4 regions of the Bradyrhizobium sp. Ses1 genome follow, and region 1 is predicted to be linked to each of the others. Evidence: riboswitches for the same ligand, from Rfam matches in the RefSeq annotation. Region 1 holds a riboswitch; each other region holds the start of a gene.
What was found. A riboswitch is a leader RNA that binds a small molecule or an ion and turns the genes downstream of it on or off. The one in region 1 is predicted to bind cobalamin.

Region 2: another riboswitch for cobalamin. It lies ahead of AC5ZG5_RS08010 (TonB-dependent receptor); the one in region 1 lies ahead of AC5ZG5_RS20820 (TonB-dependent receptor).
Region 3: another riboswitch for cobalamin. It lies ahead of metE (5-methyltetrahydropteroyltriglutamate--homocysteine S-methyltransferase); the one in region 1 lies ahead of AC5ZG5_RS20820 (TonB-dependent receptor).
Region 4: another riboswitch for cobalamin. It lies ahead of AC5ZG5_RS31230 (DUF1636 family protein); the one in region 1 lies ahead of AC5ZG5_RS20820 (TonB-dependent receptor).

The regions. Positions count from the first base shown of each region.
Region 1 covers NZ_JCAMOQ010000017.1:102,125-107,123, forward strand. Annotated here, with positions in the region: gene AC5ZG5_RS20810 (ABC transporter substrate-binding protein) at 1-1,166, opposite strand, end outside; gene AC5ZG5_RS20815 (MarR family transcriptional regulator) at 1,453-1,995, shown strand; cobalamin riboswitch at 2,087-2,286, shown strand; gene AC5ZG5_RS20820 (TonB-dependent receptor) at 2,537-4,687, shown strand; gene AC5ZG5_RS20825 (PepSY domain-containing protein) at 4,690-4,999, shown strand, end outside.
Region 2 covers NZ_JCAMOQ010000004.1:263,443-268,441, forward strand. Annotated here, with positions in the region: gene AC5ZG5_RS08000 (hypothetical protein) at 1-410, shown strand, start outside; gene AC5ZG5_RS08005 (hypothetical protein) at 524-685, opposite strand; gene AC5ZG5_RS08010 (TonB-dependent receptor) at 770-3,034, opposite strand; cobalamin riboswitch at 3,147-3,344, opposite strand; gene AC5ZG5_RS08015 (FecCD family ABC transporter permease) at 3,527-4,501, shown strand; gene AC5ZG5_RS08020 (ABC transporter ATP-binding protein) at 4,498-4,999, shown strand, end outside.
Region 3 covers NZ_JCAMOQ010000001.1:552,981-557,979, forward strand. Annotated here, with positions in the region: gene AC5ZG5_RS02650 (hypothetical protein) at 1-127, opposite strand, end outside; gene metE (5-methyltetrahydropteroyltriglutamate--homocysteine S-methyltransferase) at 178-2,508, opposite strand; cobalamin riboswitch at 2,616-2,816, opposite strand; cobalamin riboswitch at 2,949-3,167, shown strand; gene AC5ZG5_RS02660 (ribonucleoside-diphosphate reductase subunit alpha) at 3,282-4,999, shown strand, end outside.
Region 4 covers NZ_JCAMOQ010000036.1:71,321-76,319, reverse strand. Annotated here, with positions in the region: gene cobN (cobaltochelatase subunit CobN) at 1-1,164, opposite strand, end outside; gene cobW (cobalamin biosynthesis protein CobW) at 1,164-2,213, opposite strand; gene AC5ZG5_RS31230 (DUF1636 family protein) at 2,210-2,584, opposite strand; cobalamin riboswitch at 2,679-2,896, opposite strand; partial or broken gene AC5ZG5_RS31225 (cob(I)yrinic acid a,c-diamide adenosyltransferase) at 2,940-3,466, shown strand; partial or broken gene AC5ZG5_RS31220 (cobyric acid synthase) at 3,526-4,260, shown strand; gene cobD (threonine-phosphate decarboxylase CobD) at 4,271-4,999, opposite strand, start outside.

The DNA.
Region 1 (4,999 bases):
TAGCCGCGTTTCGCGACCAGGGGGCAGGTGCTTTGGTCCAGGGGACGGAATGCCTTGTCGCCGGGAGTAGCCGAGAGTATCTTGAAGAGATCCCACTCTCCCTTCGATTCTTGCGGCTTCTTGACCTGGAGCAGCAGAATGTCATGCAACATGATGCCATCGGCACGAACGCGCCCATCGGGCACCATCGGATCCCTGACCGGAAGTTCGCGAATCTTGTTTGCGATCGCCTCGCGATCGTCACTGCCTGCCGCTGCGACGCTCTTGAGATAATGCAGCGCGGCCGAATAGACACCCATTTGGACCGAGGTCGGCATTCGGCCTTGACGCTTTTGGAAACGTTCCGCCCAGGCGCGGGTTTCCGGCGTGCGATCCCAGTAGTAGCCGTCGGAAACGATCAGCCCTTGCGCCTCTTTCAGACCCACGGCGTGAGCGTCGGTGAGGTAGAACAGTCCGGTCGCCAATCTCTGGCTTTGTGTGATTCCGAACTCGTTTGCCTGTTTGACAGAGTTGATGGTGTCGGAACCGGCGTTCAACAGGGCGACCACATCGGCCTTCGAAGCTTGCGCCTGCAATAGAAAGGACGAGAAGTCCGCCGTATTCAGCGGCGTCTTGACGGATCCCACCACGGTGCCGCCGCTGGCTTTGATCGCCGCCGTCAGGTCTGCTGAAAGCGCCTCGCCCCAGGCATAATCCACCGGAAGGAAGAACCAGGACTTCCCCCCGCTCTCGGTAACTGCGCGGCCCATGGCGTTGGCGAGTGCGTAGCTGTCGTAGACCCACATAAATCCGTACGGCGAGCACGCCTCGGCGGTGAACTTTGAAGTGCCGCCCCCGGCGGCGATCAGAATTCCGGACTTGTTTCTGACGATGTCCTGAATAGCGAGCAGGATTCCGGAGTTCGGAACGTCGAGGATAAGGTCGACTTGCTCGACGTCGAGCCATTTGCGGGCAATGGATGTCGCTACGTCGACCTTTTGCAGGTGATCGGCCGAGATCAATTTCACCGGTTTGCCGAGCACGCTTCCGCCGAAATCTTCGATCGCCATCTGCGCTGCTACGACCGAACCTTTTCCCGAGCCGTCGGCGTAGGGTCCGCTCTGATCGTTGAGCACCCCTATGGTGATGCCGTTTGGCCCTGCATTTGCGGGCGGCGCCGCCAGCACTGCAACAAGAACCGCAATCGAAGCCGTCCAAAATTTCCAGTTCACAATTTCCTCCCATCCTAACAGCTCTGTTGTTTTTGCTCGAAGCTGTCGTGCGTTCCTCCCCCAAGTGGCGACAGAACGACTGTCTCCTGCCTAGGGCCGGTCGCGGCACTGAAACCTGCGACCGGATGGCGACAGATACCCCAATAATTTATATAGTACAAGTTTATTGTGATATTTGGTCGTTGCGGGACGTCTGGCTGGGACCTAGATTGTCGGTTAAGGAGGTGGCGGATTCACAGGGATGGTCGGTTTGGTGAAGCAGCAGAATTCCTCTCACGCCTCTAAGGCGCAGTCAGAAGTCCCAGCCGATCTTCGCAAAAAGACTCTGAAGGCGTTTTTGCTGCATTTCTTCGCCAACGTGATTCTTGCCGCGGACGCCGAAGCCGCACTGGAGCCCTACGGTCTCACCCGCCTGCACAATCGTGTGTTGGTTCTGACCGCGATGAATCCGGGAGCGACGGTCAGTGATCTCTTGCGTGCGATGCGTGTATCGCACCAGAATTTGAATCCGACCATGCGGCAACTCATCAAGGACGGCCTGCTGATCGCGAAGATTGGCGAAGAGGACCGAAGGCAGAAACGACTCTACCCTACGGCCAAAGGCCGCAAACTTGTTCAGACAGTGCTCCGCCGACAGTTCGCGCGCCTGGAGGCCGCTTTGGCCGATTGCGGCCCTGATGCGACGAATGCGTTCCTCGCCGTGCACGAGAAGCTTGTAGACAAGGACGATCTGAGATGGGCAGAGCGGCTTGCGGAAGATCCCTCTGGACTCGCAGATGTTTGATACCAAGGACGGCTTGGCCGGCCGGCCCGACGTGGCTTCTCCGCTCCGTCCAGAGCCTGCAATGAGAGGATTGACTTCGGCTCAGACAACCTCCTAGATCACGACTGACGGTTCCCCTTACGGGGATCAAAAGGGAACGCGGTGCGGGGACTTCTCCTCTATGCCGCGGCTGCCCCCGCAACTGTGAGCGGCGAATCTTTCGTCATGCGCCACTGGGAGCCTCGGTCCTGGGAAGGCGACGAAGGGTTGGGACCCGCAAGCCAGGAGACCTGCCGTCAGCCGTGGTCACACGCAAAAATGTCGGTCGGGGAGTACAGACATTGTTTTCGACCGGCGTGCCATAGGCACGTTCGAGCGAGACCTCGTTTGCGGTGACGTGCCACTGACGTCATACCGAGGTCTGCTCGTGCTCTCTATCGTTACTATCGTAAGGCAGCGTGATGCTGCCCGGCTCGCTTTCAGATACTTCCTGCCGGTTCTCCTGCTCGAATCTTCTTCGGCAAACGCCCAGCAGCCTGCGACGTCCCATGTCTTGCCTCCCGTGAGCGTTATCCAGCCGCAAAAGCCTGCGGCAAAGCGTATCAATGATCAGCGTTCAACTTCCGCAGCGCGACCTGCGCAATCTCAGTCGAGCCGGAGCCCGGCGGCGCGAAGCACCACGCCCTCGACCGCAACGTCCGACACGCCATCTCCGACGCTAAACCTGAACAAGCAGAACGCGAGTGGCAGCCGCCTCAACCTCACTCCGCTGCAGACGCCCGCCAGCGTCGAAACGATTACGTCGCAGACCATCGCAGAACGCGGCCAGCATAGTGTCACGGACGCGGTCACCCAGAACGCAGTGGGCTTTACCGCGAGCCCGGCGCCCGGCAATGGCGGCCTCTCGTTCAGCACGCGCGGCTTCACCGGAAGCAATTCGGTGATGACGCTGTATGATGGCACTCGCCTCTATGTTGGCGCAGGAACCGTGACCTTTCCGTTCGATACGTGGTCGGCGGATCGCATCGAGGTCATGCGCGGGCCAGCCTCCGTTCTGTACGGGGAAGGCGCAATTGGTGGGATCATCAATGTGATCCCCAAGAAACCGGTCACGACGCCCTACAACGATGCCGAGATATCGCTCGACACCAATACGACGCGACGCATTGCGGTGGATAGCGGCGGCCCGATCAATCCGAACGTATCCTATCGCGTCAATGCCATCGGCAACATGTCGAACGGCTGGGTTGATCGCGACCAGACGTCGAATGTTGCGGTCTCCGCCGCGGTGCGTGTCCAGGCCGCCGAAAACCTCGCTTTCACACTCTCGAACGACTACAGCAATCGAAGCCCCTCGCGCTATTTCGGCACACCGCTGATCAACGGCGGGATCGACGACACGTTGCGGTTCAAGAACTACAACGTGCTCGACAGCGCGATCCGCTATCAGGATAACTGGAGCCAGTTCAAGACCGAGTGGGACGTGACGGAAGGAGTCAAGGTCCAGAACACACTCTACTACCTGACCAGCCGTCGGCATTGGCGTGATGTCGAGAACTATAGTTGGAATCCTGCGACACGGTTGATCGACCGAACCAGCTACATCGAGATCTTCCACGACCAGGCTCAGGTCGGTAACCGGATGGACGCAACGTTTCGTGGTCATCTGCTGGGCTTCGCCAACGAGTTCGTTGCGGGCTTCGACGTCAACCGGATCGATTTTACCCACACCAACAATTCGCCCTATGGCGGCGCATCTTCGGTTAGTCCCTATGCCGGCGACATGGGGTCTTTTGCGACCTCCACGACGCGAACCACGCCCGGCTACAATGCGATCGTCAATCAATATGCGTTGTTTGCCGAGGACCGGCTGTCGCTAACCGATCAGTTGTCCGTTGTAAGCGGCATCAGGTTCGACCGGCCGGATGTCGACCGCACCGATTACAGGACACCAACGAATAATTTCGATATCTCGCTGTCGGGTACGAGCTGGCGAACCGGCGTGGTCTACACGCCCGTCTCGAACCTCGCCTTTTACGGACAATATGCGACAGCCGTTGATCCCGTCACCAATCTCATCTCGCTGTCGGCCACGCAGAAAACCTTCCAGCTTGCCACGGGCAAGCAAACCGAGGTTGGGGTCAAGCAATCATTCTGGGGCGGCCGTGGTGAATGGACGCTGGCAGGTTACGAAATCGTCAAGAACAACCTGCTGGTCCCGGATCCCAACAATCCCGCCGGCCTGGCGCTGCAAGTCGGCCAGCAATCGTCGCGCGGGATCGAAGCATCGATCGGCCTGGCACTGAATGATGGTTGGCGCGTCGATGCCAATCTCGCGGTGCTGCGGGCCCGGTACGACAACTTCAGCCAGGTGGTGGGCGGCAAACTCGTCAGCTACGCCGGCAACGTTCCGACGAATGTGCCGCAGCAGGTATCGAACGTGTGGCTGACCTGGGACTTCGCGCCGAACTGGTCCGTCTACGGCGGCGTGCAGATCGTAGGGCAAACATTCTCCGATAACGCCAATACCCAGCTTCGCCCCGCCTACACCGTGGTCAACGGCGGACTGCGCTGGAAGCCTGACGGGCAAACCACGGTGGCGCTTCGCCTCTACAATCTCTTCGACACTGTCTACGCCACGTCCGCCCCTTCCGGGCAATGGCTGCTCGGCATGCCGCGAACGGCAGAAGTGTCTGTCAACGTGAAGTTCTGATCATGCGCCGCGCGTTGATCCGGAAAGGACGGCGGTGGCTTTACATCACCCATCGCTGGATCGGCATCGCGACCTGCCTGTTGTTCGCGATGTGGTTCGTCTCGGGCATCGTCATGATGTACGTGGCGTTCCCGCAGTTGACCGATCGCGAGCGCTGGGCGGCGCTGCCACCGATCGCTTGGGACCGCGTGCTCGTGGCGCCCGATCGAGCCATGGCCATTGCCGGTGTTGCGAACTATCCGCGCGATCTTCGCCTCGTCATGCTGAACGATATCCCCGTCTATCGGCTGCTGGACTGGAACGGCGCACGCA
Region 2 (4,999 bases), on a different contig from region 1:
TCAATGCCTTCCGCGCCGGCGCCGATCTGGTCGATCTCCTGCTGCGCGTATCGCTCGGCGAGACGCCACAACCCTTGCCTGAGAGTCGCGCCGGCGTGCGGACGCATTTGGCGATGCAGGCGCTGCTCGGCCACGCCTCCCGCGGCGGCACCAGGCGCGACATTCTGGTCGAGTGCGGCGATCTCTTGAAGACCTCGGGGCCCTACAACGCCAGCACCGAGGAGCTGACGCCGGTGCGGCTCGACTGGCTCAGCGCCGTGCCGCTGACGATGACGGTCGGCCTCACTCTGGTCTCGCCGAAACTGGCAAAGACGGTCGCCCGCGGCGGCTTCGGCGCGCATCTGCTCGATGTGAAGAGCATCCGCAAGATCGAGCGCGACGATTTCGCGGGACTGCATCAGCCGTCGTAGGGTGGGCAAAGCGAAGCGTGCCCACCATTGCGAGCGGAGTGCCTGATGGTGGGCACGTCGCTGCGCTCCTTTGCCCACCCTACAATTCCGCGCTCGCAATGACGCGAAGCGTCTCACAACGGCGCGTCGTCGGGGCCGTAGCGATCGCGCTTCGGTGTGGCGATGTCGCCGTCTTCGTAGTCGTCGTCCTCGTCGTGACGCGCAGGTGGAGGCGGCGGCTTTGGCTTGCCGCCTTCCTGCTTCGGAGGTTGGCTTCTCTTCCCGATCCCGCCCATGTCGATCTCCCGCCATCACGACATAATGGCTGATTCGGGCGGAACAAGCCGGTCCGCGCGTGGCTCGCGGACCGGCCGATCGCTTCAGAACGTGGCGCCGGCCTTCACCAGGAAAGTCCGACCCGGCAGCGGATAGGCGCTGAAGCGGCCGGGCGTGAAGTTCGAGGCGATGGCGTAGTCGTAATAGAGCGCATTCAGGACGTTGTTGACGCTGACCGACCAGAAGAAATGCTCATAGGCGCCGCTGAGCTTGAGGTCGATCGTCGCATCGCCCGGAATGCGCGTTTGCGTATTGGCCTGGTCGTTGTCCATGACGCGCGAGCTCCAGGCGCGCAGCGTGGCATCGAACACGAGATAGTTGTCCCAGATATTCCAGGTCACGCCGAGATTGCCGGTGTAGCGCGACACCAGCGGCACATCGTTGCCCGCGAACTGTCCCTCGCGGAACACGGCGCGCGTGTAAGCCATGCCGCCGCGCAGCGACACGGTATCGCTGACGCGCAGCGAGGCCTGCGTCTCGGAGCCATAACGCCGGGTCGGATCGAGGTTGATGTTGTAGAACAGCACCGGATTGAAATGGATCTCGTTCTCGAGGTCCATGTTGTAGATGCTGGTTTGCACCTGGAAGCGGCCCGTCTTGACGCGGAAGCCGGCTTCGACGTCGTGCGAGGTCTGCGTCTTCAACTGGAAATTCTGCGGCAACGGGTTGAAGTCCGCATCGAACGCGGGTCCGGTGGACGTGCGCTCGTCGACATCGGGCGTGCGAAACGCGTGCGCGGCGCGGGCGAACACCGAGAACATTTCGGTGAAGCGATGCTCGACGCCGACATGCAGCGCGTAATTGGTCTCGCTCTGGTCGAGCGGCGTCGCCTGCGCGTCGAAGGCGAACGGCGCGTTCGGATCGTAGCGATCGCGCGCGCTGAGCCAGGTGTTCTGCACCCGCGCGCCATAGGAGAAATCGGTGGTGGGCAAGAGGCCAACCGTGTGCTGCCAATAGCCGGCGAGCGACTGCTGCGACAGGTCGTAGGTATGGATCGGCGGCACGCCCCGGAACGCGCCGCGCTGCTGGTGGAACGTTGCATCGTAATAGTCGATGCCGGTCAGGATCGACGAGGGAATCCCGAAGATCGAATTGTTGATGCTCAGCCGCGGCGTGATCGACCAGGTCTGCAACGCGGCGTCATTGTAGGTGGATGCCGCGCTGATGAATGGCGAGGTGCCGAAGAACGCGCCTTGCGTGTCCTTCTGGCGGTAGCCGCCATCGACGATCAGGTCGACACCGTTCAGGAGCGTCTTGGTGAAGCCCGCCGTCGCGCTCGCGCCCTGCTGGTTGCCATAGTCGAACGGCGTGGCGGCGCCCTTGCGATCGGTGACGAGCTGATTGACGCCGATCGAAGGATCGACCAGCCTGCCGCCGGGAAAGCCCAGCTTCTGGTCGTCGCCGGTCACCGTCAGGAAGGCTTTCAGGTCCGGCGTCGTGTAGTTGAGATTGCCGACGCCGTTGCGCTGGTCGAGCGCATTGTTCACGCGGTAGCCGTCGGACTTGATGCCGTTGCCGTAGAACGACGCCGACCATGGTCCCGAATTCATCGCGGTCGAGATCGCGGCCATGCGCTGGTTGAAGGAGCCATAGCCGGCTTCGCCGCGGATCGAGACCGGCGGGCCGCCGACACCGGTCTTGGTGACGATGTTGATCACGCCGCCTATCGCATTGTCGCCGTAGAGCACGGCGCCGCTGTTGCCGCGGGTGATCTCGATGCGCTCGATCGAATCGAGCGGGATGGTCGATAGATCCACCTGCGCCATGTCGATGTCGTTGAGCCGTCGCCCGTTGAGCAGGAACAGCGTGTTGGCGGTGGCGAACGCGCCGAAGCCGCGCAGGTCGACCGAGGTCTTGGCGCCGTTCACGCCGCCATAGAGCGATTGAAGCTGCACGCCGGGGGCCTGCGCGATGATCTCGGCCAGAACCTGGGTCGGCGAATGCGCGATGTCGTCGGCGGTGATCACGGTCGAGGACGTCCCGACAATGCCGGCAAATTGCGGGCCGCCGCCACCGCCACCGGATGAAGCTCCGCCAGCGGCGGCGCCGCCAGCGCCCGCGCCGCCGGCCGGCTGCGCGTTGGTCGGCACCTGGCCCGGCGCGGGCCGCCGGGGACCTGGAGTGCCGTCGGAAGCGGGCTTGGCACGGGTGCGGTTGTGGTCGCCGGGCGCCCTGACCTCGACCGGCGGCAATTGCTCGGAGGGCGCTTCCTGCGCCTGCGCGGCGGAAACATACAAAGCGGGCGCCAGCATGCTCGACGCGAGCAGCAGCGCGCGGCGTTGCTTGGTGACTGTGGTAGCAGAGAACATCGGCGAGACCTCGGTATGACGTCAGTGGCACGTCACAGCGAACCAAGGCTCACCATCGCGTTTCGCGCTTCAGGTGAAGCAAATGCCTGTACTCCCCGACCGACATCGTCGCGTGTGACCACGTATGACGGCAGGTCTCCTGGCTCGCGGGTCGTTACCCTTCGTCGCCTTCCCAGGACCGAGACTCCCAGTGGCATATGACGAAGGATTCACCGCATACAGTTGCGGGGGCAGCCGCGGCTTTACGGGAAGTTTCCCGGTACCGCATTCCCTTTTGATCCCGATAGGAACCGTCAGGGCCATCTAGGATTTCGGCGGCACGTGAGTCAATCCCGGCGAAACTGCGGCTCCCTGGCTCCCATACGTTTTTTTGTTCCGGTGTCGCTTGTCTGCCACCGAATTCGCTGCAAGAAGCAGGGCGCGATGAGTGCACAGGATTTCACGATAGCGGCGGGTCTGGCCGCGCGGCGGCGGTTGGGGGCGACCGTTGCAATGATTGCGTTGGTTGCCTTGCTGATGCTGATCTCGCTCGGCACCGGCCCGGTGCGGCTGTCGCCGCTGACGGTGATCGAGGCGCTGTTCGGTGGCGGCAGCGATGTCACGCAGGTGATCGTGCGCGAGATTCGCCTGCCGCGCACCATCCTGGCGTTTGCGATCGGCGCCATCCTCGGTCTGTCAGGCGCGGCGCTGCAAGGCCTGTTGCGCAATCCCTTAGCCTCGCCCTCGCTGTTCGGCGCGCCGCAATCGGCGGCGTTCGGTGCGGTGCTGGTGATCGCGCTGGGGTTGGCTGACGTCCGCTCCTATGCGCTGCCGGTCGCCGCCATCATCGCCGCATTCGGCTCGGTCTTCGTGCTGCTCGCGATCGCAGGCCGCAATGCGGGCCTCTTGATCCTGATCCTCGCCGGGCTTGCGATCTCGAGCCTTGCGGGCGCTGCGACGGCGCTGGTGATGAACCTCGCGAGCAATCCGTTCCTGGCGCTCGAGATCGCGTTCTGGCTGCTCGGCTCGCTGGAGGACCGCAGCTTCCAGCATGTCGCGCTGGCGCTGCCGTTCATCGTCGCCGGCGCGGCCATCCTGCTGTCGCAAGCCAGCGCCTTCCGCGCGCTCACGCTCGGCGAAGAGACCGCGCAAAGCCTCGGCGTCGATGTCGGCCGCCTGCGCCTGTTCGTGATCGCAGGCGTTGCGCTTGGCGTTGGTGGCGCGGTGGCGGTCACCGGCACCATCGGCTTCATCGGCCTGGTCGCGCCGCATCTGATGCGGCCCGTCATCGGCCACGATCCGGCGCGGCTGTTGGTGCCGAGCGCGCTTGCCGGCTCGGCGCTGTTGCTCGCGGCCGACATCGCGGTGCGCATCATCCCGTCGACGTCGGACATCAAGGTGGGCGTGTTGACCTCGATCATCGGCGTGCCGTTCTTCCTCTATCTCATCATGCGCGAGCGTCGCGCGCTCGGCGGAGGCGTCGCATGACGGCGCTTGTTGTAGAACACCTCAACGTCGTGCTCGCCGGCCGCCGCGTGCTCAACGATGTGTCGCTGCAACTCGCCTCCGGTCATCTCGTCGCGCTGGTCGGTCCGAACGGCGCCGGCAAAACCACGCTGCTGCGCGCGCTCGCCGGCCTCATTCCCTCCGACGGCGTCATCAAGGTGGGAGGCGAGGCGCTTGCCGCGCTGCCGCTGCGCGAACGGGCCAAGCGCTTCGGCTATCTTCCGCAAGGGCACATGGTGCATTGGCCGCTGCCGGCGCGCGACATCGTCGCGCTCGGCCGCTATCCGCATGGCGCGACCGATCCGGCGCGGCTGTCCCCGCGCGACACTGAGGCGGTGGTGCGGGCGATGCAGGCGGCCGATGTCATGGAGTTCGCGGAGCGGCGTGTCACCGATCTTTCCGGCGGCGAGCGCAGCCGCGTTGCGCTGGCGCGCGTGTTCGCGGTGGAGGCGCCGATCATCCTGGCGGACGAGCCGACCG
Region 3 (4,999 bases), on a different contig from region 1:
CGCCATCGCCACCGACGAAGGCGAGTACGGTGCGCTCGCCGTCGCGCCACATGCTGCCGACGAGCGCGATATTGATGTGAATGGGCTGCTCCGTCTCGAACCTTGTGCATTGAATCCAGAAGCGCATGGCGTTCTCCTCTTCGAGCCGCCGCAGGATAAGAGACGGGGCGGCGCTGTCTAGCCAAGCGACCGCAATTCGCGGGCGGCGGCGACCATGTTGGCGAGCGCCGGGCGCACCTCTTCCCACTTGCGGGTCTTCAAGCCGCAGTCGGGGTTGATCCAGATCTGCGCGTCGGAGAGCCGCTCTCTTGCGAGCTTGAGGAGGTCGGTGATCTCGCCAATGTCAGGCACGCGCGGTGAATGGATATCGTAGACGCCGGGACCGATTTCGTTCGGGTAGCGGTAGTTCCGGAAGGCGTCGAGCAATTCCATTTTCGAGCGCGAGGTCTCGATCGAAATGACATCGGCGTCCATCGCCGCGATGGCGTCGATGATGTCGTTGAACTCGGAGTAGCACATATGGGTGTGGATCTGGGTCTCGTCCTGCACGCCGGAGGAACAGATGCGGAAACTATCGACCGCCCAATCGAGATAGGTCTTCCATTCCGACCTGCGCAGCGGCAGGCCTTCCCGCAGTGCTGCTTCGTCGATCTGGATCATGCCGGCGCCGGCCATCTCGAGATCGAGCACCTCATCGCGGATCGCGAGCGCGATCTGTCGGCACACGTCGCTGCGCGGCAGGTCGTCGCGGACGAAGGACCAGTTCAGGATGGTCACGGGGCCGGTCAACATCGCCTTCACCGGCTTTGCCGTCAGTGACTGCGCGAATTGCCACCATTCGACCGTCATCGGCTGCGGTCGTGAGACGTCGCCATAGAGGATCGGCGGCCGGACGCAGCGCGAGCCATAGGACTGCACCCAGCCGAGCTCGGTGAAGGCGAAGCCGGAAAGCTGCTCGCCAAAATACTGCACCATGTCGTTGCGCTCGAACTCGCCATGGACCAGGACGTCGAGCCCGATATTCTCCTGCCAACGGATGGCGCGCGCGGTCTGATGCTGCAGATAGGTCTTGTATGCGGTATCGCTGAGTGCACCATTGGCATGTGCGGCGCGTGCGTTTCTGACATCGGTTGTCTGCGGGAAGGAGCCGATGGTCGTGGTCGGGAAGCGTGGCAGATTGAACCGCTCGCGCTGCACCTCGGCACGCTCGGCGAACCGGCTGGCACGATGGCGCATGCCGCCATCGATGGCGGCGAGACGCTGGGCAACCTTGGCATCGTGAATCCGCGGTGAGGTCTTGCGCGCGGCCGCGGCGGCATCGGACGCTCGGATCGCTTCGGACGCAGGGGCCCGGCCACTTCCAAGCGCCGCGCCCAGTGCGGCAAGCTCTTCGAGCTTCTGCACCGAGAATGAAAGCCAGGTCTTCACCTCGGGATCGAGCTTGGTTTCCAGGGCGAGATCGATGGGTACATGAAGCAGCGAGCAGGATGGCGCGATCTGAATGCGCTCCTTGCCGAGCTTTGCGACGACGGGCCCAAGCTGATCGAGGATCCGGCTCAGATCCGCGCGCCAGACGTTACGGCCGTCGATCACGCCGAGCGACAGCACCCGTTCTTTCGGAACGTCGATGAGATCGCCGAGCTGCTGGGGCGCGCGCACGAGATCGAGATGGAGGCCGGCGACCGGAAGATCAAACGCGACCGCACGATTGCCGCCGAGCCCGCCGAAATAGGTCGCCAGCATGATCCTGATGTCCGGCACCGCTTTGGCGATTTCGGAATAGGCGCGCCGTAGGGCTTGCTGAGCGGCGGCGTCCAGATCAAGCACGAGAGAGGGCTCGTCGATCTGCACCCATTCCGCACCGCGGGCAGCGAGTTCGCGCAATAGTTCGATATAGACCGGCAGGAGCCTGTCGAGCAGCGACAGCGTGTCGAAATGCGGTTCCTTGGACTTGGCCAGTTTCAGGAACGTGACCGGGCCGACCAGCACGGGGCGGGTCTGATAACCCAGCGCCTTCGCCTCCTCATACTCTTCGATCGGCTTGCGCGATGAGAGTGCAAAATACTGGTTCTTGCGAAGCTCCGGCACCATGTAGTGATAGTTGGTGTCGAACCATTTCGTCATTTCGAGCGCCGCCACGCCATGTGCGTGATGGGCATGTCCGCAGGCCTCGTCATGCGCGTCGGCCGTGGTGCCACGCGCCATCGCGAAATAGGTCGCAAGCGGCACCGCGCCGCCGGTCCAGCCATAGCTTTCCGGGATAGCGCCGACCATTGCGCAGGTGTCGAGCACCTGATCGTAGAACGAGAAATCGTTCGACGGGATCACGGTGATACCGAGTTTCTTTTGCCGCGCCCAATTGGCCGCGCGCAGCCCGACGCCGGTTTCGATCAGCGTCTTTTCGTCTGATGTGCCGGACCAGAAGCGTTCCAGCGCAAATTTCAGTTCACGGCGCGGACCGATCCGCGGCGTGCCGAGGGACGCAACAACAAGTGAAGTGGAAGACATTGGCTTAACCCCATGAGTTGGGGGCAAAGGCCGTAGTGACACGTCTGGATTCCCTGCGCGAGGTGCGCACGGAATCGCAACCGCACCACCGGGACACCCCGCCCGAGGACGTGTATGTTGTCGAGGCAGGTCTCCTGGCTCGCGGGTCGTTGCTGCGGTCCGGCCTTCCCGAAGCTTTGCAGGCTTCAGTGGCAATTGTGGACCGCGGCTCGCCGCTTACAGTTGCGGGGGCAGCTCCGGCTTTACACCGGCTTCCCTCTTAGCTCCGGAAAAGATCTCTCCGAAGAACCACGACGCGTTCACTTACCGGCAAGATCGCGCGAACGTCAACTCGGCTGACATCACGTGCGCGTGGAGCCGGTTGTTCACAGCGTCAACGGCGTGGACCGGAATTTTTGCGCTTCGCCCATACGTCCCATTGACACCATTCCCCAAATCGCACCAGATGTAGCTGTCACGGTCCATCATGACGCAAGGAATGGTGGCCAAGAGGGAAGCTGGTGATCGCGCGTTGCTCGCGAGAATCCAGCGCTGCCCCCGCAACTGTAAGCAGTGAGTTGCTCCCGATTTTAGACGTCACTGATGCGGCATCGCATTGGGAAGACGGGGAGTGACGCCGACCTGCGAGCCAGGAGACCTGCCGTGACAGCAAATAACGTCCACGGGCGGGGTGTCCCGGCGGCCGCTTGCAGGCTCATGCCGGTACGCCGCCGGCATCATCACGCAGCGTCGCCTCCGGCATCCGGCCCCAGCAACATCACGGGGTCTGCAAGATGTCACTCTCTCTCGATCGCGAAACCACCGCGTCACCTCTCATCCACCTGCGCCCCGAATCAATCGCGGCGCCGGAAGCACGGCTGCCGATGCAGGTGATTCGCCGCAATGGCGCGGTGTCGCAATTCGATGCCGGCAAGATCTCGGTGGCGATGACCAAGGCCTTCCTTGCGGTCGAGGGGAATACGGCGGCTGCGTCGCGCCGCGTGCACGAAGCGGTCGAGGAATTGACCGCCGAAGTCGTCGGCGCGCTGTCGCGCCGGATGAGCGAAGGCCGCACCTTTCATATCGAGGACATCCAGGACCAGGTTGAACTGGCATTGATGCGCAGCGGCCATCACAAGGTGGCGCGCGCCTATGTGCTCTATCGCGAGGAGCGGGCGCGGCAGCGCGCCGAACAGCAGGCAACTAAATCCGCAACGGCATCGAGCGGGCCAATCGTCCACGTCACGCTCGCGGACGGCAGCAAGGTGCCGCTCGACCATGCGCGGCTGGCGATGATCGTCGGCGAGGCCTGCGCGGGGCTCGACGGTGTCGACGCTGCGCCTGTCGTCGGGGAAATCCAGCGCAATCTCTATGACGGCATCAGCCAGGAGGAACTCGCGCTCGCCAGCGTGATGGCGGCGCGTACGCTGGTCGAGCAGGAGCCGAACTACGCCTATGTCAGCGCGCGCCTCTTGCTCGACAAGCTCCGCACTGAAGTGCTGTCCTTCGTGCAGGGCGCGCCAACGAAAGCGTCGCAGGCGGACATGGCGGTGCGCTATGGCGAATATTTTCCGGCCTATATCAAGACCGGCATCAGGGCCGAATTGCTCGATCCCGAACTCGGCCGCTTCGACCTGAACAAGCTGGCCGCGGCACTGAAGCCGGAGCGCGATCTTGCGTTCCAGTTCTTAGGGCTGCAGACGCTTTATGATCGCTATTTCCTGCATGTCCGCGGCCACCGGATTGAATTGCCGCAAGCGTTCTTCATGCGCGTCGCCATGGGGCTTGCACTGCGCGAGATCGATCGGGAGGCGCGCGCGATCGAGTTCTACAATCTCCTGTCCTCCTTCGACTTCATGGCGTCGACGCCGACGCTCTTCAATTCCGGCACGCTGCGGCCGCAATTGTCGTCCTGCTTCCTCACCACCGTTCCCGACGATCTCGACGGCATCTTCAAGTCGATCAAGGACAATGCGCTGCTCGCCAAATATTCCGGCGGCCTCGGCAATGACTGGACGCGGGTGCGCGGGCTGGGCGCCCATATCAAGGGCACCAATGGCGAGAGCCAGGGCGTCGTGCCGTTCCTTAAAGTCGCCAACGACACCGCGATTGCCGTCAACCAGGGCGGAAAACGCAAGGGCGCGGTCTGTGCCTATATCGAGACCTGGCATATCGACGTCGAAGAATTCCTCGACCTGCGCAAGAACACCGGCGACGACCGCCGCCGCACCCACGACATGAATACCGCCAACTGGGTGCCTGATCTCTTCATGCAGCGCGTCGAGGCCGACGGCGAATGGACGCTGTTCTCGCCGGACGAGACGCCCGATCTGCACGATCTCTACGGCAAGGCCTTTGCCGAGCGCTACGCGTCCTATGAAGACAAGGCCGCGCGCGGCGAGATGCGGGTATCCAAGAATGTCCGTGCCGTTGATCTCTGGCGCAAGATGCTGACCATGCTGTTCGAGACCGGACATCCCTGGATCACCTTCAAGGACCCCTGCAATTTGCG
Region 4 (4,999 bases), on a different contig from region 1:
CTGGTGCGGGCGGCCCGGATAGTTCGAGAGCACAATCGCCAACTGCTTCTCGCTCGCAGATTTCTCCGCAAGCCTCTGCCAAGCCACGACCCGCGCGGTAATGGCATCGACGCGCTCGTCGTCGGGCCGGTGAGCAAGATGCGTAAATTGCAGATCGGGGTCGCGCTCGGCTGCCGATTTGAAGCTCACCACGCCTGCGAACAGACGGCCATCAACCTCCGGCAACACCACATGCATCGCCAGATCACCGGGCGAGAGGCCGCGCAGCGACTCGGCCCAATCCGCCCGCCTTGCCGTGGACAGCGCCACTTGGAACAGAGGGCAAAATGCAGCATCAAACGGCGTCGCGCCGTCGTCGCCAACCGCGGAGAACGCGGTGGCATTGACGATGGCCGCCGGAGCACATTGCGCGAAATGCGCGCGCAACCAATCCACGACGCCCGCCGCCTTCAGTGAAGTGGCGAACACACCGTAGGCATCAAACCCCTTCCGCCGCAATGCTACGATCAGTGCATCCACCGGACCTGTGTCGGCGGCGGTGAGATAAGAGCGATAGAAGGTGACGATCGCACGCGGCTTCCCACCGGAATCCGGCAGCGTTGGAACGACCCCACGCGCGGGGTCGTAGAAGCCCATCTCGGGAACGTCCATCTCCCCGACGACCGGCCCCGCATAGAGACCCGACGCCAGCGCAAGCTGGGCGATCGCCGCCTGCGCTGCGACCGGCCCGCCCTTGTCGCAGAGCACTTTTAGCCGTCTGAGCGTCGAGACCGGCAAAGTCGAGAACGCATCGAGCCGCAGATCATCGCGACCATCCGCCGGCAGCACAGCAAGCGCGATACCGCGGTCCTTCGCCAATTGATGCAGCGCCGTCAGTCCATACGGCCAGTAAGACTCGCCGCCGATCAAGCGCACCAAAATGCCGCGCGCCTGCAACAGCGTTCGTTCGACATAGGTGTCAACCGACAGCGGATGACGCAGCTCCGCGAGGTTCGCAAGCCTCAGCGACGGCAGTTTCTCGCGCCCGCGCCGCCACCCGGAGGCAAACGCGGCGAGATCAGAGTCCGAAAACGAGAGCGCCACGAGATCGGCCGGATCCTGGCCGATGTCCCTGGGCGTCGCGGTCTCCTCAAGACCACGGCTCTCGCGAAAGACGACGTGCATCAGATGCCAAGTCCCGCAATACCAAGTCCCGCCTTGATCGCGGCTTCGTCGATGTCGCCGTGCTCACCGATCACGACCAGTTTTGACTGTTTCGGCCGCGCCCCCCAGGGCCTGTCGAACTGATGGCGCACCCGTTCGCCAACCGATTGCAGCAGCAGGCGCATCGGCTTGCCTTCGACCGCGATATAGCCCTTGGCACGCAGCACGTTCTGCTCGCGCGCCAGCCGCTGGATCGATGCAACCAGCGCATCGATATCGGTGACCTCCGGGAGATCGACGACGACGGACGCAAAATCATTGTGCTCGTGCTCGTCCTCGCCATCATGATGCGAGGGGCGCGCAGCGAGATCATCCTCTGCAGCTGCTTCGAGCCCCAGGATCACGCGCGCGTCAACGGCGCCATCGACGACCGGCAGCATCGGCACCCGGCGCGGCATCTCGGCCTCGATCGCTGCCTTGGCTGCTTCGAGCCCTGCCGAGCCGGCCAGGTCTGCCTTGGTGAGCAGCACGATATCGGCGCAGGCGATCTGGTCTTCGAACACCTCCGAGAGCGGCGTTTCGTGGTCGAGATTGTGATCCGCCGCGCGCTGCGCTTCCACGGCGTCCGGGTCCGGCGCAAAGCGACCGGCGGCCACGGCCTCCGCGTCGGCGAGCGCAATCACGCCATCAACGGTGATCCGCGACCGGATTTCCGGCCAGTCGAACGCCTTGAGCAGCGGCTTTGGCAAGGCCAGCCCCGATGTCTCGATCAGGATGTGGTCGGGCTTCACCTTGCGCGCGAGCAGTTGCTCCATCGCAGGAATGAAATCGTCAGCCACGGTGCAGCAGATGCAGCCATTGGCGAGTTCGACGATGTTTTCTTCCGGACAATTTGCATCAGCGCAGGATTTCAGGATCTCGCCATCGACGCCCTCGCTGCCGAACTCGTTGACGAGCACCGCAAGCTTCTTGCCGTTGGCATTGGTGATCAGATGCTGGATCAGCGTCGTCTTGCCTGATCCCAAGAAGCCGGTGACGACCGTGAGCGGGACTTTTGCGAGCGTGTTCATTCGGCGGCCTCCGGCACGATGGCGATGGAGGGAATGCGAGCAAGCGATTGCTTGCGGAAGATTTCGGGCCGGCCGCGCCATGGCACGATGCCGTCGAGCGCCGCTGCGTAAGCCGCAGCGCCCGCGATCACATCGTTTGCGTTGGCGTCGGACAGGCGACCGTAGACATAGGACCACCGTCCCGGCGCGTTGAGTGCGACCGAGCAACCCTGGGTGCAAGCCGACAGGCATTCGACGGGAACCAGATTGACGCCATCCGGCACGCCGGCATCGCGAATGGCGGCATGCAGCCGGGCGCCTGGCGTAGTCTCGCCCTCCGCAACGGTCTGGCCTGCCCGGCAGGTAATGCAGACATGAAGTGTGACGGTCATCGCCCCTTCCAGGATAAACTGCGGGAGGCGATGAGGTGCGCGAATCCATCCGAAGGAAGGCTCGCTTCCCCGTCGCGGAACACCCCGTCCGCCGGTCTCAAACGTTGCGCTGGCAGGTCTCCCGGCTAGCGGAGCAGGATTTTGTCCTTCGGTGCCCGCCTTCCCGACCCCGTTCGGGGCAGTGGCTTCGGGCATCTCTCCGGTCACGGTCGCGGGGGCGGCTGCTTTTCGAACCCAAACCTCTCGATTTGAGCTCTATCGCATTCCCTCTTCGCCTGTCGTAGGACAGGAACCAACGCAGGCCCACCATTTGCCTCTACCTGCGACTTGTCAAGCCGAAGGACCACGTCAGATGATGTCTGAACAGGATGCCGCCGAGGACGAGGATGCCGTCGCCTCCGAGGCCTCTGCAGATGCCCGCCACGCGGCGAAAATGACGAAGAAAAAGGTCGCCCGCGACAAGATCATGGCGACCAAGAGCGGCGAGAAGGGACTGATCATCGTTCATACTGGCGCAGGAAAGGGAAAATCATCCTCCGCCTTCGGCATGATCGTGCGCTGTGTCGCGCATGGCTTTCCCTGCGCCGTGGTTCAATTCATCAAGGGAGCCTGGGATACCGGCGAGCGCCGCCTGCTCACCGGACATTTCGGCGACCTCTGCCAGTTCTATGCAATGGGCGAAGGCTTTACCTGGGAAACGCAGGATCGCGCCCGCGATATCGCCGCAGCAAGGGCAGGCTGGGACAAGGCGAAGCAACTGATTCTGGGATCCAGCCTTGCGCATGGTCGTGCTCGACGAGATCAACATCGCGCTTCGGTACGACTATCTGGAGATCGCGGAGAACCTCGAAGCCACCGACGACGCATGTCGTTCTCACCGGCCTTCGCTGTCGTCGCTATCGCCGCAACTCTGCTCTGGCTAAGATAACTGTCCACGCGACCTAGGGCTCGGCGAGGCGCGCAGGCCCGGCAAGTGCAAGATCGCTTTTCTCGCATTGTCACGGATTGCCAATTTCGACGATCTCGACCCGCTCAAGCTTGAGCCCGGCATCGATCTCGTGATGGTTCGCCCCGGAGAGGCCATTCCCGGCGACGCCAGGCTTGTCATTATTCCCGGCTCGAAGTCGACACGCGGCGATCTTGCCTTCCTGCGCGCGCAAGGCTGGGATATCGATCTGCTGGCACATCACCGCCGCGGCGGTCATGTGCTCGGTGTCTGCGGCGGCTACCAGATGCTCGGGCGCAGCGTCGCCGATCCCGAAAGGATCGAGGGACCGGCGGGCGAAACGCAAGGCCTCGGGCTTCTGGATGTAACCACGGTCATGACCGAGCAGAAGACGCTCACCCGCGTAGCCGCACAACACATCGAGACCAGACAGCCGATCGATGCCTATGAGATCCATATCGGGCAAACCGATGGACCCGATCGCGCGCGTCCGTTCGCCCTGCTCGATGGCGCGCCGGAAGGCGCGATCTCGCGCGACGGACGCGTCTACGGCAGCTATCTGCACGGCCTGTCTGCGTCCGACGATTTCCGCAAGTCCTTTCTCGCGCAGCTCGACATTCCAGCGGCGGACCAACCGTATCGTGGAGAGGTAGAAAGCGCGCTCGATGCGCTTGCCGACCACATCGAGGCTCATCTCGATGTCGAAGGGCTGCTCGCGCTGGCCCGCTGACCAGGAGACGTCAGCGCGAGAGGGCCTCGCTCAGGCGAGCCCACTCGGCCTCGCCGCCCGGCAGACCCAGCCGCAACCATCGCGGTTGTTGTTCAAAGATGCGCGACCAGATGCGTGCGCCCGCAAGCCGCGCCTGCGCCGTGCGCGCGTCTTCGGTCTCATAGAGACGGAACAGCGGCGTGCCGCCAACGAGCTTCCACCCCTGCGATTTCACCGCGGCGTCGAGCCGCTGACATTCGCGTTCGAGACGACTCGCGGTTGCCATGGCCCATTCGCGATCCAGCAAGGCGCGCCGCCCGACCGCGATCGCGGCACCTGAGACCGGCCACGGACCCGCCATCGCCGATAGGACAGCGATGTCTCGCTCCCCGCCAAGCACGAAGCCGAGCCGCAAGCCAGCGAGGCCATAGAACTTTCCGAATGAGCGCAGGATCAGGAGGCCCGGTCGTCCCGCCTCCGATGCGAGCGACAATTCGAGAACGGCGTCGGCAAAACTCTCGTCGATGACGAGACAACCAACGCGTGGCAGCAACGCGAGCAGGTCTTCCCTGTCATGGCGTCGTCCATCGGGATTGTTGGGATTGACGACCACGGCGAGATCGGTTCCAGCCAGAGCGTCAAGCGTCGGGACCTCGGCAACGTCCCAGCCAGCGGCCGACAGAACAGCAGCGTATTCGTTGTATGTGGGCGCGAGAATGTGGGCTCGACCACGGGGCGCGAAGCGCGGCAGGAGCTGGAC